Regions from separate parts of the Streptomyces sp. NBC_01635 genome, predicted to be linked through region 2. Evidence: riboswitches for the same ligand, from Rfam matches in the RefSeq annotation. Region 2 holds a riboswitch; each other region holds the start of a gene.
The links. A riboswitch is a leader RNA that binds a small molecule or an ion and turns the genes downstream of it on or off. The one in region 2 is predicted to bind cobalamin.
Positions count from the first base shown of each region.

Region 1: it holds a riboswitch for cobalamin, as region 2 does, so the genes downstream of both, metE (5-methyltetrahydropteroyltriglutamate--homocysteine S-methyltransferase) here and OHB56_RS32040 (energy-coupling factor ABC transporter permease) in region 2, are expected to answer to the same signal.
Region 3: it holds a riboswitch for cobalamin, as region 2 does, so the genes downstream of both, OHB56_RS04485 (ABC transporter substrate-binding protein) here and OHB56_RS32040 (energy-coupling factor ABC transporter permease) in region 2, are expected to answer to the same signal.

Region 1 is NZ_CP109277.1:8,232,794-8,236,057, reverse strand. Features, by position in the region: gene OHB56_RS37565 (M12 family metallopeptidase) at 1-808, shown strand, start outside; cobalamin riboswitch at 1,132-1,354, shown strand; gene metE (5-methyltetrahydropteroyltriglutamate--homocysteine S-methyltransferase) at 1,519-3,264, shown strand, end outside.
Region 2 is NZ_CP109277.1:6,908,840-6,912,103, forward strand. Features, by position in the region: gene OHB56_RS32025 (energy-coupling factor ABC transporter ATP-binding protein) at 1-117, opposite strand, end outside; gene cbiQ (cobalt ECF transporter T component CbiQ) at 114-863, opposite strand; gene OHB56_RS32035 (energy-coupling factor ABC transporter substrate-binding protein) at 870-1,259, opposite strand; gene OHB56_RS32040 (energy-coupling factor ABC transporter permease) at 1,256-2,038, opposite strand; cobalamin riboswitch at 2,068-2,337, opposite strand; gene OHB56_RS32045 (ABC transporter substrate-binding protein) at 2,587-3,264, shown strand, end outside.
Region 3 is NZ_CP109277.1:904,797-908,060, forward strand. Features, by position in the region: gene OHB56_RS04475 (ferric reductase-like transmembrane domain-containing protein) at 5-988, opposite strand; gene OHB56_RS04480 (hypothetical protein) at 1,080-1,361, shown strand; cobalamin riboswitch at 1,453-1,578, shown strand; gene OHB56_RS04485 (ABC transporter substrate-binding protein) at 1,641-2,696, shown strand; gene OHB56_RS04490 (FecCD family ABC transporter permease) at 2,693-3,264, shown strand, end outside.

The DNA of each region.
Region 1 (3,264 bases), 1.3 Mb from region 2:
CTTCACCGAGGTCCACGACCGCTCGGAGGCGGAGCTGCGCATCGGCTTCCAGTCCGGCGGCGGCTCCTGGTCGGCCGTGGGTAAGGAGGCACTCCTGGCGGGTCTGCACGAGCGCACCGTGAACTTCGGCTGGGACCTGACCGAGCCCGGGGAGCGTGGGACGGCCCTGCACCAGATCGGCCACGCCCTGGGCATGCTGCACGAGCACCAGAGCCCCTGCGCGGGTCTCCACTGGGACGACGAGGCCGTGTACGCCGAACTGGCGGGCCCGCCCAACCACTGGAGCCGGGAACGGACGCACCACAACATCCTGCGCAAGCTGGACGCGACCGAGGCCAACGGCCCCGTCTGGGACGCCGATTCGATCATGGGATACACCTTCGCGCCGGGGCTGATACTGGAACCGGAGCAGTTCCGCGGGGGCGTCCATCCGCCCGGCACGCTGTCCGCGGCGGACAAGGAGTTCGCCCTCGGCTGGTATCCGCCGGCCGAACGGCCCGGCCCGCCCGCGCTGGTGCCGTTCCGCTCGGCGCCGCTCGGTCTGGGCCCCGGCGAACAGGCCGACTTCCAGATCGACCCGGTGGAGACCCGCGACTACACGGTGGGCACCTTCGGCGACGGCGACCTGGTCGTCGTGCTGTTCGAGGAGCGGGGCGGGGAGCCCCGCTACCTCGCCGGGCACGACGACGGGGGAACCCCGCACAACGCGACCCTCGCGGTCCGGCTCGTCAAGGGCCGCCGCTACTTCGTCCGGATCCGCCTCTACTCCGCACGGGGTTCGGGCGAAACCGCGGTCATGTGCTGGTAACGGCACCGGTCCGCCGAACACGGACGCCACGACCACTGTCCGGCGCCGGGGGAGCGGCCGGGGACGTCACCTTCAGGGGAGGGTGACGTCCCCGGCCCACGCCACGTCCGGGAGAGCGGCGGCCGGTCGGCTGCCCGCCCCGTCGTCCGCGCCCTGCCCACCGGGCGACTCGTCGGACCCGACCCGAATCCGGGCACCCGGCCGACGGTGGGGCAGCACGGCCCGGCCCTGTCCGACGAGGCACGCGTCCCATCGGCTCACCCATGTTCCAGCTCACCATCCGGATGATGGACGTGTCGCTCCCCTCCCCCGCCGCACCCCGTACGCTGGCTGGTGCAGCTGGTTCGCCCCGTCAGCCGGACGGGATGCGTCGTAAGAGGGAACCCGGTGGGAATCCGGGACTGCCCCGCAGCGGTGAGCGGGAACGACCGCCGTCATACGCACTGGGTCCGACGAACCGGGCCCGGGAAGCGACGGCCAGTAGGTGTCCTCCCCACGAGGACGTGCCCGCGAGTCCGAAGACCTGCCCGTTGCCCGCGTACGACCGGCTCGTGCGCGGATATCCCGGTGACCTCGAGGGCGGGTCGGCGTACATACCAGGCGGACGACGGCGCTGTGCTGCACGAGGTCGTTTCCGTCCGGTCCGTCGCCCTTCGCGCTCTCGTCCCGCCACCGGGATCTCAGGGATTCGTCTCGCGAAGGAGATCTCCGTGACCAGCAGGACCGCGACCGCGGCAGCCCGGGCCACCGTGTACGGCTACCCCCGCCAGGGCGCGAACAGGGAACTGAAGAAGGCGATCGAGGGCTACTGGAAGGGCCGCGTCACCGCCGACGAGCTGCGCGCCGCCGCCGCCGAACTGCGCCGGACGAACTGGCGGCAGCTGGCCGAGGCCGGCATCGACGAAGTCCCGGCCGGCGACTTCTCGTACTACGACCACGTCCTCGACACCACCGTCATGGTCGGCGCGATCCCCGACCGCCACCGCGCCGCCGTCGAGACGGACGCCTTGGACGGCTACTTCGCCATGGCGCGCGGCACCCAGGAGGTGGCGCCGCTGGAGATGACCAAGTGGTTCGACACCAACTACCACTACCTGGTCCCGGAGCTGGGCCCGGACACCGTCTTCACCGCCGACTCCGCCAAGCAGGTCGCCGAACTGAAGGAAGCCCTCGCACTCGGCCTGGCCGCCCGACCCGTTTTGGTCGGTCCGGTCACCTACCTCCTGCTCGCCAAGCCCGCCCCGGGCATGGCCGTCGGCTTCGACCCGCTCACCCTGCTCGACCGGCTGTTGCCCGTCTACGCCGAGGTCCTGGCCGACCTGCGGGCCGCGGGCGCGGAGTGGGTGCAGCTGGACGAGCCCGCCCTCGTCCAGGACCGCTCTCCGGTCGAACTGAACGCCGCCAAGCGGGCCTACCGTGAGCTGGGGGGCCTCACCGACCGCCCGAAGCTGCTGCTCGCCTCGTACTTCGACCGCCTCGGTGACGCGATGCCGCTGCTGGCCAAGGCTCCGGTCGAGGGCCTGGCCCTGGACTTCACCGAGGCCGCCGCCGCCAACCTGGACGCCCTGGCCGCCGTGGGCGGGCTGCCCGGCAAGCGGCTGGTCGCCGGGGTCGTCAACGGCCGCAACATCTGGGTGAACGACCTGGAGAAGTCCCTGTCCCTCCTCGGCACGCTGCTCGGCCTGGCCGACCGGGTCGACGTGGCCGCCTCCTGCTCCCTGCTGCACGTCCCGATCGACACCGCGACGGAACGGGACATCGAACCGCAGATCCTGCGCTGGCTCTCCTTCGCCCGGCAGAAGACCACCGAGATCGTCACTCTCGCCAAGGGCCTCGCCCAGGGCACCGGCACGATCACCGCCGAACTCGCCGCCAACCGGGCCGACCTCGCTTCCCGCGCGAACTCCCCGCTCACACATGACCCGGCCGTCCGGACCCGCGCCGCCGCCGTCACGGCCGCCGACGCCCGTCGCTCCCGGCCCTACGCCGAACGCGCCGCCGCCCAGCACGCCCGCCTGGGCCTGCCGCTCCTGCCGACCACCACCATCGGCTCCTTCCCGCAGACCGGCGAACTGCGCACCGCCCGCGCCGACCTGCGCGCCGGCCGCCTCGACACCGCCGGCTACGAGGAGCGCGTCAAGGCCGAGATCCAGGAGGTGATCTCCTTCCAGGAGAAGGCCGGCCTGGACGTCCTGGTGCACGGCGAGGCCGAACGCAACGACATGGTCCAGTACTTCGCCGAGCAGCTCACCGGCTACCTCGCCACCCGGTACGGCTGGGTCCAGTCCTACGGCACCCGCTACGTCCGCCCGCCGGTCCTGGCCGGCGACCTCTCCCGCCCCGAACCGATGACCGTGCGCTGGACCACATACGCCCAGTCCCTCACCGCCCGCCCGGTCAAGGGCATGCTCACCGGCCCGGTCACCATGCTCGCCTGGTCCTTCGTCCGCGACGAC
Region 2 (3,264 bases):
CGCGCGTCCCTCCCGCACCTCGAAGTCGAGGCCGGTGAGCACGGCCGGGCCGTCCTCGTAGGCGAAGGACGCGTCCCGCAGGGTGACCAGGGCGGGGACCGGGGCGGGATCGCTCATGGCATCCGGCTTTCCAGGAGAAGGGCGACGGCGGCCAGTGCCGCGAGGAGCAGCAGGCTCACGGCCGTGAACCGTACGGAGACGCGCGCCTCGGGCACCAGGACGCGCAGTGTGCCGTCGTAACCGCGCCCGGCGAGCCCCGCCTGCAACCGCGCCGCCCGGTCGAAGGACCGGACGAACGCCGTCGCGCCTAGACCGCCCAGCGAACGCCAGGACGCCGCCCGGGTGGTGTGCCCGAGCCGGGCCGCCTGCGCCTGACCGATCCGGCGCACCGAGTCGAGCAGCAGGAAACTCATGCGGTACATCACCAGGGCCACGTCCACCAGCGGTGCGGGCACCCCGGCCCGCACCAGACGCGGCAGCAGGTCCGACATCGGCGTGGTGAAGGCGAACAGCAGCACCCCGAGGGACGCCGCCGAGGTGCGCAGCAGCAACTCGCCCGCGCGCAGCGGTCCTTCGGGGGCCGGGGAAACGAACCCGTCCGGCCCGCCCACCTGCACCAGCAGGGTGAGCGCCCCGGTGACGCAGAAGCCCAGCGGCACCCGGTAGGCGCGCCACAACCGCCGGCCCGGCACCCCCGCCGGGCCCAGCAACGCCACGAGCGCGGTCACCAGCACCAGAGCCGCACCCGGCCACGGAGGCAGGGAGATCGCGAGCACGGTGAGCCCCAGCCCGAGCACGGCCTTGTCCACGGGATGACGGCGGCGCCAGCGACTGCTGTGCGCCGCCGCGTCGATCGGCAGCACGCGCGATCAGGCCCGGGGACCGGGGGAGACCGCCTCGTCGGGGAGCCCCGGGCCGGCGTCCGAGCCGGTACCGGGCGCCGGCTGCTGCTGCCGTGCCCGTTCCTCACCCTGCCGACGCCCGCGCCGCACCCCGAAGTAGTACGCCAGGACCCCCGCGCCGACGGCGGCCTGGAGGGCGAAGAGCCCCGACTCGATCTCACCGGACGGGGGCTCGTACAACGGGGAGAACCACGGCTCGTAGTCCGGTTCGAGCTCGGTGATGGCGGTCTCCGCCTCGCCGTCCGCACCGGCGAACGGCTCCTCCTTGTGGTCGCCGAGCCCGAGCGCCAGCGGCAGCACCGCGAGCGCGGCCACGGCGAGCAGCAGCAGGGTGTTGATTTTCGCGTTCCTGGTCATCGAGCCACCGTCCCGGTACCGGTCGTACCCGTCGTACTCGTTGTTCCCGCCGTGCCCGCCGTCTGCTTCGTCTCCGGCTCCGTTTCCGTCGCCGCCGTTTCCGTTGCCCCTCGCTTGCCGGTCAACAGCACGCCGAGGCGGGTCAGTTCGCCCTTGCTGGACTGCACCAGCAGGCGCATCACCAGGACGGTCAGCAGCCCTTCGCTCACCGCGAGCGGGATCTGCGTGACGGCGAAGATGGAGCCGAACTTCCCGAGCGCGCCCGGGAACCCGCTCCCCGGGTCGGGGAAGGCGAGCGCCAGTTGCACGCTGGTGACGCAGTACGTGGACAGGTCGGCGACGAACGCGCCGCAGAACACCGCGGCCATCAGCGGCGCCCCGGACCGCCGCGCCAGCCGGTACACGCCGTACCCCGCCCACGGCCCGACGATCGCCATCGAGAAGACGTTGGCGCCCAGCGTGGTCAGCCCGCCGTGGGCCAGCAACAGGGCCTGGAACAGCAGGGTGATGGTGCCCAGCACCGCCATGATCGGCGGCCGGAACAGGATGGCGCCCAGCCCGGTGCCGGTGGGGTGGGAGCAACTCCCGGTCACCGAGGGCAGTTTCAGCGCGGACAGAACGAAGGTGAACGCTCCCGAGGCGCCGAGCAGCAGCGTGCTCTCGGGATGTTCCCTGACTTCACGGATGAGCGACCGGGCTCCGTGGACGACGAACGGCGTAGCCGCGACGCCCCAGGCGACCGCGTGCGCCGGTGGCAGAAAACCTTCGGCAATGTGCATGGCTCAGCAGACCCTCTCCAGCACCTCGTGGATGGTTGACGCGCCTTGGCCGGTCTCCTGGCTGACGGGTACCACCGCCCGAGCTCCGCCTTCCCGGGTCCTGGGGCCTGTCGTCACATTCCTGCCCTCCGGGCGGACGACAGGAATGTGACGACAGGCCCCAAGTGGACCCAGTGGCTGCCCGTCGGTCCTGTCGGAGGACAGGACCAGGGGCCGGAGCCGGACTTCCCGATCACAGTGGCGAGGGCCGCACCGGTATCGCACCGGATTTCCCGTTCACCAAGGCGTGGCGACAGTAGACCCGGATCCGGCCCGGTGACAAGCGGGTGCCGGGGGCGCGCGGGCGGCGTTCCGCAGCTCGCCTCCCGGCGCACCCCCGCGGCCTCGAGGGCGGGGGTGCGCAGGTGGGGCGGCGGTCACACACGCGCCACCCGCCCGGGCGGCCACCGCGCGCCGAAGCGTCGGCATGGGGGGCCGGGGCCCTGGGCAGAACCTTGCTGCAATTAATATGCAAAAACGAATTCCAGTCAGCAGAGGTGTGAGGTTCGATGACGACCCGACGAATACGGCGTACCACCGGCGCGGCGGCCACGGCCGCCGCGTTCTCGCTGGCCGCCGCCTGCTCGGCGCCGACCGGCGGCTCGGACGCCGGCACGGGCGGCGGCGGGTCCGCCGAGTCCGTGGTGATCGGGGTCTCCACCGAGCCCGACACCCTGAACCCCCTGCTCGGCTACGGCAAGGACGGCAACTCCAAGATCTTCGACGGGCTGCTCGCCCGGGACGCCGACCTGAAACTCAAGCCCGCCCTCGCGAAGGCGCTTCCCGAGATCGCCGACGACGGCCGCACCTACACCTACACCCTGCGCCCGGGCGTCGAGTTCAGCGACGGCGAACCCCTCACCGCCGAAGACGTCGTCTACACGTACCGCACGGTCCTCGACGACAAGACCAACAACGCCGCCAAGAGCGAACTCGACGCCGTCAAGGAGGTCCGGGCGGACGGCGGCGACAAGGTCGTCTTCACCCTCAAGTACCCCTACGCGGCCTTCGCCGCCCGCACGGTGCTGCCCGTCGTCCCCGAACACATCGCGGGCAAGCAGGACCCCAACACCGGCTCCTTCAACACCGAGCCGATCGGCACCGGACCGTACGTCCTCACCGGCTGGAGCAAGGGCGAGAAGCTCACCTTCAAGGCGAACCCGGACTACTGGGGCGGCGCACCGAAG
Region 3 (3,264 bases), 6.0 Mb from region 2:
GCCGTCATTCCGTCTCACGGGCGTGCGGGACCGTCACGGGCGGCTCGGCCGGACGGTCCCGTCCGCCGTCGCGGCCGGACGCCGCCACGACGACAAGCCCGACGACTACGGCCCCGACGGCGATCCGTCCTGCCGCCCGCGCCGACCAGACCGGCCATGCCACACCCGCACGTCCTCCTGGCGCGTCCAACCGTTCGGCCCGCCGGGCGGGCCACAGCAGACGCAGCAACAGCAACACTGCGACCGGTAGCTGCAGCAGCCACAGGAGGGTACGCGGCCATTCCCCGTACCAGACGTTGGTCCCGTACAGCAGCGTGTGCCACACGCTCAGCACGTAGACGACGATCACGAACCGGTGCAGCCGTCGCCAGGTGTTCGCTCCGATGCGGTGCCGGACGTAGAACAGCAGTCCCAGGGGAACCGCCAGGTACAGGGCACCCTGCCCGAGCGGGATGGCGATCCGACCGGTTCCGGAGTCGTACCAGCCGGGTACGAAGGTGTCCGCGAAGCCCGCCCACAGCCGCTCGGCCCACGCCAGATTCGTTTCGTAGCGGACGAGTTCCGCCGCGAACATCAGCGCGTGCGCGAACATCAGCGCCATCGTGGTCAGGCTCGTGGTGCGGTGCCAGCGCTCCAGCACCTGTCGGGAGACCGGCAGTCGGGCGGGTCGTGGCCCCGACAACAGCAGCCCGAGCATGACCGTGCCCCAGGCCCACAGCAGTCCCGACCACCCGAACGCCTGGCTGAGCAAGTACATCCAGTAGGTGCCGGGATCGTCCATGAACGGCATGACCGCGACAGTGGCCGAATCACCCGAGTCCATGCGCACGTACAGGAAAGCGAACACGGCCCCCGTCAGCACCACCGCCGCACTCGCGTCGGGCAGGGCGGAGCGCAGGTCACCACGCAAAGCGATCCTGTCCGCGGAAGGCCGTTGCCGTCGCGGCGCTGCTGTCCCGCCTTCGTCCGGCCTCGCCTCTGACACCATCAAGGTCCTCCCGGGCACCGGCCACCGCAGGGACGGTGCGCATGTGTCGTGAGTCAACAAGTCTGGTTGAAGGAGGAGCGAGTACCGAGGCGTGATCCGGCCAGAGCGGCCGCCACGACCGCCGGACTGTCCACGGGCGCCGGGGACCCGGCCGCGACGTACGGGGTCCGCCGCCGTCCCGACCGGCCGCACCTGGTGCCCGCCGCCGACGCCGGGCACCACCGAATTCCACGACTTCCTCTTCTCCGAACAACGCTACCGACAGGCCGAGGAAGCGGGGTTCGACCGCGTGGAGATCTTCGGCGGCTCCGACGGCCGCCCCTACGACGAGAACGCCGAACGGCTCGTGCTGCGGGCCGCCCGCGAGAGCTGACGGTATGCAGGGGCGTGCGGACGAGGCCGCACTCCCTTTCGCCTCCAACTCGGCGGCACGTAGGATGACCTGGTCATCGCCGCGACGGGAGACAGGAAGCCGGTGCGAATCCGGCACGGTCCCGCCACTGTGACCGGGGAGTACACCCCCTCGACATGCCACTGCGCGAGCCGCGCGGGAAGGCAGGGGGAGCGTCGATCCGGGAGTCAGGACACTGGTCCGTCGCGGGCCCGTTCCGAGGAGCGCGGACTCCCCAGGAGGCTCTACGTGTACGACGGCATGCCCCGTCCCCTTTTGTTCTCCCCTGCTTCGTTCTGCCCTGCTCTGTTCTCCCCTGCCCGCAGGCGCCGCTCTCTGCGCGCCGCGGCCGTTGCCCTGTCGGCAGCCCTGCTGGCCGCCGGCTGCGGTTCGTCCGACGGCGGCGTCCAGGACCCGAAGACCACAGCGTCCTCGGCCGAGGGCTTCCCCCTCACCATCGACAACTGCGGCGTCAGGACCACCTACGACAAGCCGCCCTCCCGGGTGGTCACCATCCACCAGCACCCGGCGGAACTCATGCTCACCCTCGGGCTGAAGGACCGCATGGTCGGCACCGCCTTCCCCGACTCCGCCGTCCTGCCGGAACTGAAGAAGGACTACGACTCCGTCCCCGAACTGGCGAAGAAGGAACCGTCCTTCGAGACCGTTCTGGACGCCGAACCCGACCTCGTCTACGGCGGCTACGGCAGCGCGTTCGCCGAGAACGAGGGCCGTTCCCGCAAGGCGTTCGCCGACGTCGGCATCGACACCCATCTCAACCGCGAGTACTGCGGCAAGAAACGGGTGACGATGCGGGACACCTACGACGAGATCCGTACCATCGGCCGGCTCTTCGGCGTCCCCGACCGGGCCGACAGGCTGGTCACCGACCTCGAGGACCGCGTCGAGAAGGCCGCCACCACCGTCGAGGGCGAGCCAGAAGCGCCCGTCTTCGTGTACGACAGCGGCGACAAGACCGCCTTCACCGCGGGCGGCAAGAGCCTGGGCACCGAACTGATCCGACTGGCCGGCGGCGAGAACGTCTTCGCCGACCTCGACGACGTCTTCGGCGACGTCTCCTGGGAGCAGGTCGTCGCACGCAAGCCCGAGGTCATCGCCATCTACGACTACGCCGGCGCCGGAAGCGTCGAGCAGAAGAAGAAGTTCCTGCTCTCCCAGCCCGCCCTCGCCGACGTACCCGCCGTGAAGAACGAGCGGTTCGTCGTCCTGCCGCTGACCGCCACCCTGGTCGGCATCCGGTCGGCGTACGCGGTCGACGACCTGGCCCGCGGACTGCACCCCGAGAACTTCCAGTGACCCACACCGCCGCCGGCACGTCCGCCGAGCGGGCGGTGCCACGGCAGAAGCCCACCAGGCCGGGGGCGGGCCGTACGACGTTGGCCGTCACACTGCTCGTGCTCACCGCCCTGCTCGTGGTGTCCGCCACGGCGGGCCTGGCGATCGGCTCCGTTCAGGTCCCGCCAGGTCAGGTGTGGGGCATCGTGACGCACGCGCTGGGCGTCGACTGGCAGGAGCCCGACTGGTCGCGGGCGCGGGAAACCATCGTGGTGGACGTGCGGGCGCCGCGCGTGCTGCTCGGTGCGGTGGCCGGTGCGGGACTGGCGGTGGTGGGCACCGCCCTGCAGGCCCTGGTGCGCAATCCGCTCGCCGAGCCGTACCTGCTGGGCGTCTCCTCGGGCGCGTCCCTCGGTGCGGTCTCGGTGATCGTTTTCGGGGTCACCCTCTTCGGACCGGTGTCCCTGTCGGTGGCCGCCTTCGTGGGCGCCCTGGGCGCGTTGCTGCTCGTCTACGCCACCGCCCGCACCGGCGGACGCATCACCTCGGCGCGGCTCGTGCTGTCCGGCGTGGCGATCGCGGCGGTGCT